3 regions of the Bacillus sp. AK031 genome follow, and region 3 is predicted to be linked to each of the others. Evidence: a T-box and tRNA genes for the amino acid it is inferred to sense, from the RefSeq annotation. Region 3 holds a T-box; the other regions hold tRNA genes.
The links. The T-box of region 3 lies ahead of serS (serine--tRNA ligase). A T-box ahead of a tRNA ligase gene usually reads a tRNA of that ligase, here a tRNA-Ser.

Region 1 (3,256 bases), 250 kb from region 3:
TAAGAACTGTGTTCTTACTAGAATTAACGTTGACGTTTTGTCTTGTTTTGTTCAGTTTTCAAGGTTCAATCAGTATATTATGGAGCGGGTGAAGGGAATCGAACCCTCATCATCAGCTTGGAAGGCTGAGGTTTTACCACTAAACTACACCCGCATATTAAATTGCTCACTGGTCGGGAAGACAGGATTTGAACCTGCGACCCCTTGGTCCCAAACCAAGTGCTCTACCAAGCTGAGCTACTCCCCGTTTTGTCTCTCATTCCTCAAAACAGGATTGAGTTGATTTGTAAATGGCGCGCCCGAGAGGAGTCGAACCCCTAACCTTTTGATCCGTAGTCAAACGCTCTATCCAATTGAGCTACGGGCGCAATTTGTTTGCATTGCTTAATTGGTGCGGCCGAGAGGAGTCGAACCTCCACGGGGTTGCCCCCACTAGGCCCTCAACCTAGCGCGTCTGCCATTCCGCCACGACCGCGTTGAAAAGCGACAAGATCTATTATATAATTTCTAGCGTTAGATGTCAATAACCTTTTTTAAAAAGAAAAGTGCGGGTGAAGGGACTTGAACCCCCACGCCTTGCGGCGCCAGATCCTAAGTCTGGTGCGTCTGCCAATTCCGCCACACCCGCATGATGAAAGTTATTTTGCTGCGCAAAAAACTTTGGTGAGCCATGAAGGACTCGAACCTTCGACCCTCTGATTAAAAGTCAGATGCTCTACCAACTGAGCTAATGGCTCTTAATGGCTGGGCTAGCTGGATTCGAACCAACGCATGTCGCAGTCAAAGTGCGATGCCTTACCGCTTGGCTATAGCCCATCATTTTTAAATTCTCGCAAACGCGAGGTTTATAATATAACATGTTTTATTGAACAGTGTCAAGCACTTTCCTCAAAAAATTAATGGCGGTCCGGACGGGACTCGAACCCGCGACCTCCTGCGTGACAGGCAGGCATTCTAACCAACTGAACTACCGGACCAAAGATTTTTCACGGAGTGAAAATATCTGTCCTTAATATAAGGACTAGATTCAACTTGGCAAAATATCTGTCCTTAATGCAAGGACTAGATTCAACTCAGGCAAGATATCCTTCCTTAATGTAAGGAATAGAATATACTTATCATCACTTTCGCAAAGGGAATTTAAAGGTACGCTTCGCTGCGCAAATTAAAGAATGTTTATTTTACTACGCTTCGCTTCGTAAAAAAACCTGGTGACCCATACGGGATTCGAACCCGTGTTACCGCCGTGAAAGGGCGGTGTCTTAACCGCTTGACCAATGGGCCATTAGATAATGGCGGAGAAGGAGGGATTTGAACCCTCGCGCCGCTTACACGACCTACACCCTTAGCAGGGGCGCCTCTTCAGCCACTTGAGTACTTCTCCACATCTTCATAAAAATGGCTCCGCAGGCAGGACTCGAACCTGCGACCGATCGGTTAACAGCCGATAGCTCTACCACTGAGCTACTGCGGAACAAAAAGTATTGTTTGTCGTTTGTCGACTCTTATTATTATACTTACATCCAATATGCTTGTCAACGAAATTTTTCACGTAATTATTGTTGGATTATTTTTCACTTTCCAATCTTAGTTTCCCTTTGCACTTCCCGCATACATAACGGTCTGTATTGATCCTCTTTCTTCTTTTGTAAACGAGCCGGCATGATGTGCATATATAAACAATAATCTTCCTTTTCTTTTGTGAAGGGGCAGACAGCGGAGTACAGTGTCTTGGGGCATCCACTTTCTGAAGCAGTTCACGGAAGTCTCTGTCCCTGTGTTTGTATCCTTTTCCCTCTATGTGTAAATGGTAATGGCATAGCTCATGTTTGATGATACCGGTAAGTTCCTCAATGCCATGCTCCGCCAAATACTTAATGTTGATTTCAATATTATGGGACCGCAGCATGTATCGGCCGCCTGTTGTGCGGAGGCGGTTATTGAAAAAAGCTTTATGCCTGAAAGGTTTGCCGAAGCTTTCTAAAGATATCTCTTGAACCAGCTCCTGCAATTCTTTATTTTCCACATTCAACACTCCCTTGGTGAACCTGACAAACTATTATAGCATATATTTAAGTAGGAGCTTTGAACCTGCATTTTTTTGGCTCATCGTGTGAAACAGCAGAGCAAATGCCTTTGCTCAGCCGTTTCGTATTCATTGGGAGGAATGAGCTAAAAATAATAATCTAATACTATTCCCCAACTCTTTAATAATCTCATTTGAGCACCTCTCAATACATCAGTAAAAGAATGCTTTTCACCCTAAAGTAAACAAGGAGGTTTGATGATGCCTAACTGGCTTGTCAGTCAAATGCGTAAGGCCTACTTTGAAAAAGACCGTTACCAGATCAAACTTCTCAACCAGTGCTGGTACTTCTATAGAAAAAAACACTGCTCATGATCAGCAGTGTTTCCTTCATTTCTTATTCTTTCACCATCGTCAATGCTACCCGTCCTTTTTTCACATCCGCACTTTCTACCCAGACTGTTACCACATCTCCGACTGAAACGACGTCAAGAGGGTGCTTAACAAACCCTTTGCGCAGTTTAGAAATATGGACAAGCCCATCTTGCTTTACTCCTATATCAACAAACGCACCAAAATCAACTACATTTCTGACCGTTCCCTGAAGCTCCATTCCCGTTTCAAGATCTTCAAGCTTCAATACATCCTTTTTAAGAAGTGGTGCAGATAACTCATCCCTCGGATCACGGCCGGGACGAACAAGAGCATCGATGATATCTTTTAATGTCAGTTTTCCAATTCCAATCTCCTCTGACAATTCATCAACATTGATGCTTTCCATTCTTTTGCGCAGTTCTTCTGTTCCGATTGAACTCTCATCTAAAGAAAGCTTTTGAAGAATCTTTCGGACTTCTTCGTAATTCTCTGGATGGATCGGCGTTCTGTCCAGCACTTCTTCACCGTCGATAATTCTCAGGAAGCCGATACATTGTTCATATGTCTTTGCCCCGAGGCGTGGTATTTTCTTTAATTGTTTTCTCGTTGTGATTCTGCCCTCTTCTTCTCTCTTGTTAACTATATTATTGGCAACTGTTTTAGACAAGCCTGCTACATATTGCAGAAGGGAAGAAGATGCCGTGTTGACATTCACGCCGACCTGGTTAACGACTGTCTCTACTACGAATGTAAGAGATTCATTTAATTTCTTCTGAGATACATCATGCTGGTATTGTCCCACCCCGACCGATTTCGGATCGATCTTCACCAGTTCAGCTAAAGGATCCTGCAGTC
Region 2 (3,256 bases), 950 kb from region 3:
GTCTCCACCCTTATCACCGCCTAATTAAAATCAGTTTCTTGTATTATAATGGAAGCGCTTTCTTTAATAGGTCAACAAAATTGACAAAGAAGGGGAAAAATTTTGATTAGTTATGTTGGGATAAGGAGGAGTGCTGGATGTGCTCGGTGACTGTCACTACCCGTTTTTTGAGGAGTTTTGTCGAATGGCTTATCTTTATTGGAGGGAGATCGATAAAATGTAAAAAAAGCCTTTCTCATTATGAGAAAGGCTTTGAATGTGTATGTATGGAGCGGGTGAAGGGAATCGAACCCTCATCATCAGCTTGGAAGGCTGAGGTTTTACCACTAAACTACACCCGCAATATACATATGAAATTGGTACCGGTGGCCGGGGTCGAACCGGCACTCCAGAAGGAACACGATTTTGAGTCGTGCGCGTCTGCCAATTCCGCCACACCGGCATGTGTTTGGAGGCGGCAACCGGATTTGAACCGGTGAATAGAGGTTTTGCAGACCTCTGCCTTACCACTTGGCTATGCCGCCATCAATGGAGCGGAAGACGGGATTCGAACCCGCGACCCCCACCTTGGCAAGGTGGTGTTCTACCACTGAACTACTTCCGCAAAATTGGCTGGGCTAGCTGGATTCGAACCAACGCATGTCGCAGTCAAAGTGCGATGCCTTACCGCTTGGCTATAGCCCATTGATATATTATATGTTTTTGATTTAAATATGTTCAAAATATTTAGTGGGGCGACTGATGGGAATCGAACCCACGAATGTCGGAACCACAATCCGATGCGTTAACCACTTCGCCACAATCGCCACAAATATAATTGGCAGGGGTAGTAGGAATCGAACCCACACTGGAGGTTTTGGAGACCTCTGTTCTACCTTTAAACTATACCCCTATGAAATATTAAAGTATTTGCTGTCTTTACCAGTATACCTTGCTTCGCTTCGATACGCGATTTTCAAGGACAGTTATTTTACTCCGCTTCGCTTCGTAAAGCTAAGGACTGTTATTTTCGCTTTGCGAAAAAACAATGGTGGAGGGGGGCAGATTCGAACTGCCGAACCCGAAGGAGCGGATTTACAGTCCGCCGCGTTTAGCCACTTCGCTACCCCTCCAAATATTCCCGATGGTGCCGGCAAGAGGACTTGAACCCCCAACCTACTGATTACAAGTCAGTTGCTCTACCAGTTGAGCTACACCGGCACTATCTAAAATGGTGGCTCAGGACGGAATCGAACCGCCGACACATGGATTTTCAGTCCATTGCTCTACCAACTGAGCTACTGAGCCATATTTGGTTTCGGCTTCCGCTAAGCTGCGAATTACTTCGTCAGCGCCTTTGCTCACATCCTCATGTACCTGTCAGTGCACTCCGGTGTTCACTCAGTTGCTTCCTTGAACTTCTCAGTTATCGAAACCCTCTTAGATTGAACTAAGATTTTTTTAAAAGATAATGGCGGTCCGGACGGGACTCGAACCCGCGACCTCCTGCGTGACAGGCAGGCATTCTAACCAACTGAACTACCGGACCATGGTATTGCGGGGGCAGGATTTGAACCTGCGACCTTCGGGTTATGAGCCCGACGAGCTACCGAACTGCTCCACCCCGCGACGATGTTAATCTTTTTTTAAAACTTAATGGTGGAGGATGACGGGATCGAACCGCCGACCCTCTGCTTGTAAGGCAGATGCTCTCCCAGCTGAGCTAATCCTCCGTAATGGGTTTTAAGTTTAACTTTTAATAAATCTTATTTAAGATCCTTGCGCTGATGATTTTTTAAGGAAGTTTATTTACTCCGCTTTGCTTCGTAAAAAACCTGGTGACCCCTACGGGATTCGAACCCGTGTTACCGCCGTGAAAGGGCGGTGTCTTAACCGCTTGACCAAGGGGCCAGTTAAGATATAATGGCGGAGAGCAAGGGATTTGAACCCTTGAGACAGGGTTACCCGCCTACACGATTTCCAATCGTGCTCCTTCGGCCACTCGGACAGCTCTCCATTATGGCTCCGCAGGCAGGACTCGAACCTGCGACCGATCGGTTAACAGCCGATAGCTCTACCACTGAGCTACTGCGGAATGGTAAGCCTGGCGACGTCCTACTCTCACAGGGGGAGATCCCCCAACTACCATCGGCGCTGAAGAGCTTAACTTCCGTGTTCGGCATGGGAACGGGTGTGACCTCTTCGCCTTAGTCACCAGACATTGTCTCTTTTTTAGGGACAAGTACTATTATAACGAGTTTTATAATTTTTTCAAGTGTTTTTTTAAAAATTATTCACTCAAAACTAGATAAAGTTATGAAGAAAAGAAAGTATTCCGAGTTTCGCTATAATTGTGGTTAAGTCCTCGATCGATTAGTATCTGTCAGCTGCACGTGTCGCCACGCTTCCACCTCAGACCTATCTACCTGATCATCTTTCAGGGATCTTACTCACATAAAGTGATGGGAAATCTCATCTCGAGGGGGGCTTCATGCTTAGATGCTTTCAGCACTTATCCCTTCCGCACATAGCTACCCAGCGATGCCTTTGGCAAGACAACTGGTACACCAGCGGTGCGTCCATCCCGGTCCTCTCGTACTAAGGACAGCTCCTCTCAAATTTCCTGCGCCCACGACGGATAGGGACCGAACTGTCTCACGACGTTCTGAACCCAGCTCGCGTACCGCTTTAATGGGCGAACAGCCCAACCCTTGGGACCGACTACAGCCCCAGGATGCGATGAGCCGACATCGAGGTGCCAAACCTCCCCGTCGATGTGGACTCTTGGGGGAGATAAGCCTGTTATCCCCGGGGTAGCTTTTATCCGTTGAGCGATGGCCCTTCCATGCGGAACCACCGGATCACTAAGCCCGACTTTCGTCCCTGCTCGACTTGTAGGTCTCGCAGTCAAGCTCCCTTGTGCCTTTACACTCTGCGAATGATTTCCAACCATTCTGAGGGAACCTTTGGGCGCCTCCGTTACTCTTTAGGAGGCGACCGCCCCAGTCAAACTGCCCACCTGACACTGTCTCCCACCCCGATCAGGGGCGAGGGTTAGAAGTTCAACACAGCCAGGGTAGTATCCCACCAGCGCCTCCACCGAAGCTGGCGCTCCGGTTTCCAAGGCTCCTACCTATCCTGTACAAGCTGTGCCAAAATTCAATATCAGGCTACAGTAAAGCTCCACGGGGTCTTTCCGTCCTGTCGCGGGTAACCTGCATCTTCACAGGTACTATAATTTCACCGAGTCTCTCGTTGAGACAGTGCCCAGATCGTT
Region 3 (3,256 bases):
TATCTCCAATATTTATGCGCTATGGTTAATTTAAAAATCAATGGCGGAGGAAGAGGGATTCGAACCCCCGCGGGCTTTAACACCCCTGTCGGTTTTCAAGACCGATCCCTTCAGCCGGACTTGGGTATTCCTCCGTATCGACAAGAATTATAATATCATGGACAGACTATTTAAGTCAATAATATTTCTATATTTTTTCTAAAAAAATCTATATTGCTCTAACTCATTAGATAATAATCGGCGGAAATCAATGGTTCCGCCGATTATCAGACATTCAAATTACTTAGGTTTTATAACTTCTACGCCGCCCATGTAAGGTCTTAACACCTCAGGGATGGCGATACTGCCGTCTTCCTGTTGATAATTCTCCAAGATAGCAGCGACCGTACGGCCCAGTGCAAGTCCAGATCCATTCAATGTATGAACATGTTCCGGTTTTGCGCCTGGCTCGCGGCGGAAGCGGATGTTGGCACGGCGGGCTTGGAAAGCCTCAAAGTTACTGCAAGAAGAAATCTCACGGTACGTATCGTAGCTCGGGATCCACACTTCAATATCGTATTTCTTCGCTGCTGTAAATCCCAGATCAGCTGTACACATAGACATTACTCGGTAAGGCAGCTCCAGAAGTTGAAGCACTTTTTCTGCATGGCCGGTCAGCTTCTCAAGCTCATCATAAGATTCTTCCGGGCGGACAAAGCGAACCAGTTCCACTTTGTTGAATTGGTGCTGGCGAATCAGTCCTCTGGTGTCACGGCCCGCAGATCCCGCTTCAGAACGGAAGCACGCACTGAAAGCTGTATAAGCGATTGGAAGCTGGTCATTCACCAGGATTTCATCACGGTGGTAGTTCGTCACAGGTACTTCGGCAGTCGGGACAAGGAAGTAATCTTCACTGTCGATCAAGAACGCATCTTCTTCGAACTTTGGCAGCTGTCCAGTCCCTGTCATGCTTTCCCGGTTAACCATATATGGAGGCAGCATCTCTTCGTATCCATGTTCATCGTTATGAAGATCCATCATGAAGTTGATCAAGGCACGTTCCAATCTTGCCCCCAGCCCTTTATAAAATACGAAACGGCTTCCCGTTACTTTACTCGCTCTTTCGAAATCAAGGATTCCCAATTCAGTCGCCAGATCCCAGTGAGGTTTTGGTTCAAATTCAAATGAACGAACTTCTCCCCATTTGCGGGCTTCCACATTATCATCCTCTGTAGCGCCGACAGGCACACTTTCATGAGGGATATTAGGAATAGACAGCATCAGGTGCTCAAGAGCGCCTTCCACTTCTCTTAATTCTTCATCGAATTTCTTGATCATGCTTCCCACTTCACGCATTTCCACGATAAGATCATCTGCATTTTCTTTCTGCTTTTTCATTTCAGCGATACGTTGAGAAACCTCATTACGCTTGCTTTTTAAATTCTCAGTTTCCACAAGCAGTTCTCTTCTTCTGACATCAAGCTCTTCAAACTTTTCAAAGTCGCTTAAATCTTCTCCACGGTCTTGAAGACGGTTTTTGACCTCTTCAAAATTGGCTCTTAAATATTTGATATCAAGCACTATTGTTTCCTCCTTTGTCTCGATTTCGTTAGAGTAACCATTTTGGAACACAAAAAACCCCCATCCCATAAAAGGGACGGAGGTTCCGCGTTGCCACCCTGATTGAAAATAGTATGCACACTACTTTCCTCTTAAGTCTAATAACGGCTTTCACCGAAAGTACATACTGGCAAACAAGTTGTGTTCAGTACTTTACTCAAGGATGGATTCATGGGGTGCTTCTATCGGTTCTCACCAGCCACCGACTCTCTGAAAAAAAAGCAGTCCGCATTACTATTTCCTCTCAACGATTTCGAGCGATTAAGTTTGTATAATAAGTTACTACAATTATGTGCTCATTGCAATAGGGTTATGCCATTTGTTTTTCTTTAGCTTCTTCCACCATCTTGATGAAATATCCAGTCAGGCGGTTATCTGAAGTCAATTCCGGGTGGAATGAACATCCAAGGAACTGGCCTTCACGGGCAAGAACAATTCTGCCTTCATGCTTTGCAAGCACTTCAACATTTTCTCCTGCTTCCACAATATGCGGTGCACGGATGAATACCGCGTTATAACCTTCACCCACTTGGGCAATATCAAGATCAACTTCGAAGCTTTCACGCTGGCGTCCGAATGAGTTTCTTTCCACCGTGACATCCATGACACCCAGATGAGGTTCTGCATATCCAACGATATTTTTCGCAAGGAGGATCAATCCTGCACATGTTCCAAATACCGGTTTACCCTGAGCAATGAACTCCCTCATTGGTTCCATGAAGCCGTAAAGATCAATTAAACGGCGCATAGTCGTACTTTCACCGCCAGGGAAAATCAACCCGTCGATACCTTCCAGCTGTGTCGCTTTTTTCACGACTACTGCTTCTGCACCATTCGCCTGGATTGCACGGACATGTTCTCTTACAGCTCCCTGAAGCCCTAATACTCCGATCTTCAACATTAATTACCAGCCGCGTTCTTGCATGCGGTTTTCAGGAGTCAGAGAAGAGATCTCGATCCCTTTCATCGCAATACCAAGGTTTTTAGAAAGCTTAGCAATCAGTTCATAATCTTCATAGTGAGTAGTCGCTTCCACAATCGCTTTCGCAAAACGCTCAGGGTTGTCTGATTTGAAGATACCAGAACCGACAAACACTCCATCTGCACCAAGCTGCATCATAAGAGCTGCATCTGCAGGAGTCGCGATACCGCCGGCTGCAAAGTTAACAACCGGCAAACGGCCATTTTCTTTGATTTCAAGAAGCAATTCATATGGAGCGCCAAGCAATTTTGCCTCAGTCATGATTTCATCCGTGCTCATGTTCACAAGCTTGCGCACTTGCGCATTTACTTGTCTCATATGGCGTACAGCTTCAACGATGTTTCCTGTACCAGGCTCACCCTTTGTACGAAGCATGGAAGCACCTTCACCAATACGGCGTGCTGCTTCGCCTAAATCACGGCATCCGCAGACAAATGGCACTGTGTAATCTCTTTTATTCAAGTGGTATTCTTCATCAGCTGGAGTCAATACTTCACTCTCGTCGATGTAATCCACTCCCATTGATTCCAATATACGCGCTTCCACAATGTGGCCGATACGTGCTTTTGCCATAACCGGGATTGAAACAGCTCCCATAACCTCTTCGACAATACGAGGGTCTGCCATTCTCGCAACTCCGCCTGCTGCGCGGATATCTGCAGGAACACGCTCAAG

Region 1: it has a tRNA-Ser gene. The T-box ahead of serS (serine--tRNA ligase) is inferred to sense a tRNA for this amino acid. The anticodon was not compared.
Region 2: it has a tRNA-Ser gene. The T-box ahead of serS (serine--tRNA ligase) is inferred to sense a tRNA for this amino acid. The anticodon was not compared.

What each region holds. Positions count from the first base shown of each region.
Region 1 covers NZ_CP096424.1:4,026,869-4,030,124, forward strand. The annotation lists tRNA gene M1E09_RS20490 (tRNA-Gly) at 81-154, opposite strand; tRNA gene M1E09_RS20495 (tRNA-Pro) at 171-247, opposite strand; tRNA gene M1E09_RS20500 (tRNA-Arg) at 292-368, opposite strand; tRNA gene M1E09_RS20505 (tRNA-Leu) at 390-475, opposite strand; tRNA gene M1E09_RS20510 (tRNA-Leu) at 547-628, opposite strand; tRNA gene M1E09_RS20515 (tRNA-Lys) at 662-737, opposite strand; tRNA gene M1E09_RS20520 (tRNA-Gln) at 742-816, opposite strand; tRNA gene M1E09_RS20525 (tRNA-Asp) at 901-977, opposite strand; tRNA gene M1E09_RS20530 (tRNA-Glu) at 1,210-1,284, opposite strand; tRNA gene M1E09_RS20535 (tRNA-Ser) at 1,294-1,384, opposite strand; tRNA gene M1E09_RS20540 (tRNA-Asn) at 1,400-1,474, opposite strand; gene M1E09_RS20545 (SprT family protein) at 1,568-2,026, opposite strand; gene cmpA (cortex morphogenetic protein CmpA) at 2,288-2,401, shown strand; gene M1E09_RS20555 (Tex family protein) at 2,424-3,256, opposite strand, start outside.
Region 2 covers NZ_CP096424.1:3,324,529-3,327,784, forward strand. The annotation lists gene M1E09_RS17010 (carbohydrate ABC transporter permease) at 1-8, opposite strand, end outside; tRNA gene M1E09_RS17015 (tRNA-Gly) at 268-341, opposite strand; tRNA gene M1E09_RS17020 (tRNA-Leu) at 358-442, opposite strand; tRNA gene M1E09_RS17025 (tRNA-Cys) at 450-524, opposite strand; tRNA gene M1E09_RS17030 (tRNA-Gly) at 530-604, opposite strand; tRNA gene M1E09_RS17035 (tRNA-Gln) at 610-684, opposite strand; tRNA gene M1E09_RS17040 (tRNA-His) at 731-806, opposite strand; tRNA gene M1E09_RS17045 (tRNA-Trp) at 819-892, opposite strand; tRNA gene M1E09_RS17050 (tRNA-Tyr) at 1,029-1,112, opposite strand; tRNA gene M1E09_RS17055 (tRNA-Thr) at 1,125-1,200, opposite strand; tRNA gene M1E09_RS17060 (tRNA-Phe) at 1,212-1,287, opposite strand; tRNA gene M1E09_RS17065 (tRNA-Asp) at 1,452-1,528, opposite strand; tRNA gene M1E09_RS17070 (tRNA-Met) at 1,535-1,608, opposite strand; tRNA gene M1E09_RS17075 (tRNA-Val) at 1,637-1,712, opposite strand; tRNA gene M1E09_RS17080 (tRNA-Glu) at 1,816-1,890, opposite strand; tRNA gene M1E09_RS17085 (tRNA-Ser) at 1,904-1,995, opposite strand; tRNA gene M1E09_RS17090 (tRNA-Asn) at 2,000-2,074, opposite strand; rRNA gene rrf (5S ribosomal RNA) at 2,082-2,198, opposite strand; rRNA gene M1E09_RS17100 (23S ribosomal RNA) at 2,333-3,256, opposite strand, start outside.
Region 3 covers NZ_CP096424.1:4,274,578-4,277,833, forward strand. The annotation lists tRNA gene M1E09_RS21890 (tRNA-Ser) at 42-134, opposite strand; gene serS (serine--tRNA ligase) at 280-1,560, opposite strand; T-box leader at 1,630-1,856, opposite strand; gene pdxT (pyridoxal 5'-phosphate synthase glutaminase subunit PdxT) at 1,910-2,500, opposite strand; gene pdxS (pyridoxal 5'-phosphate synthase lyase subunit PdxS) at 2,504-3,256, opposite strand, start outside.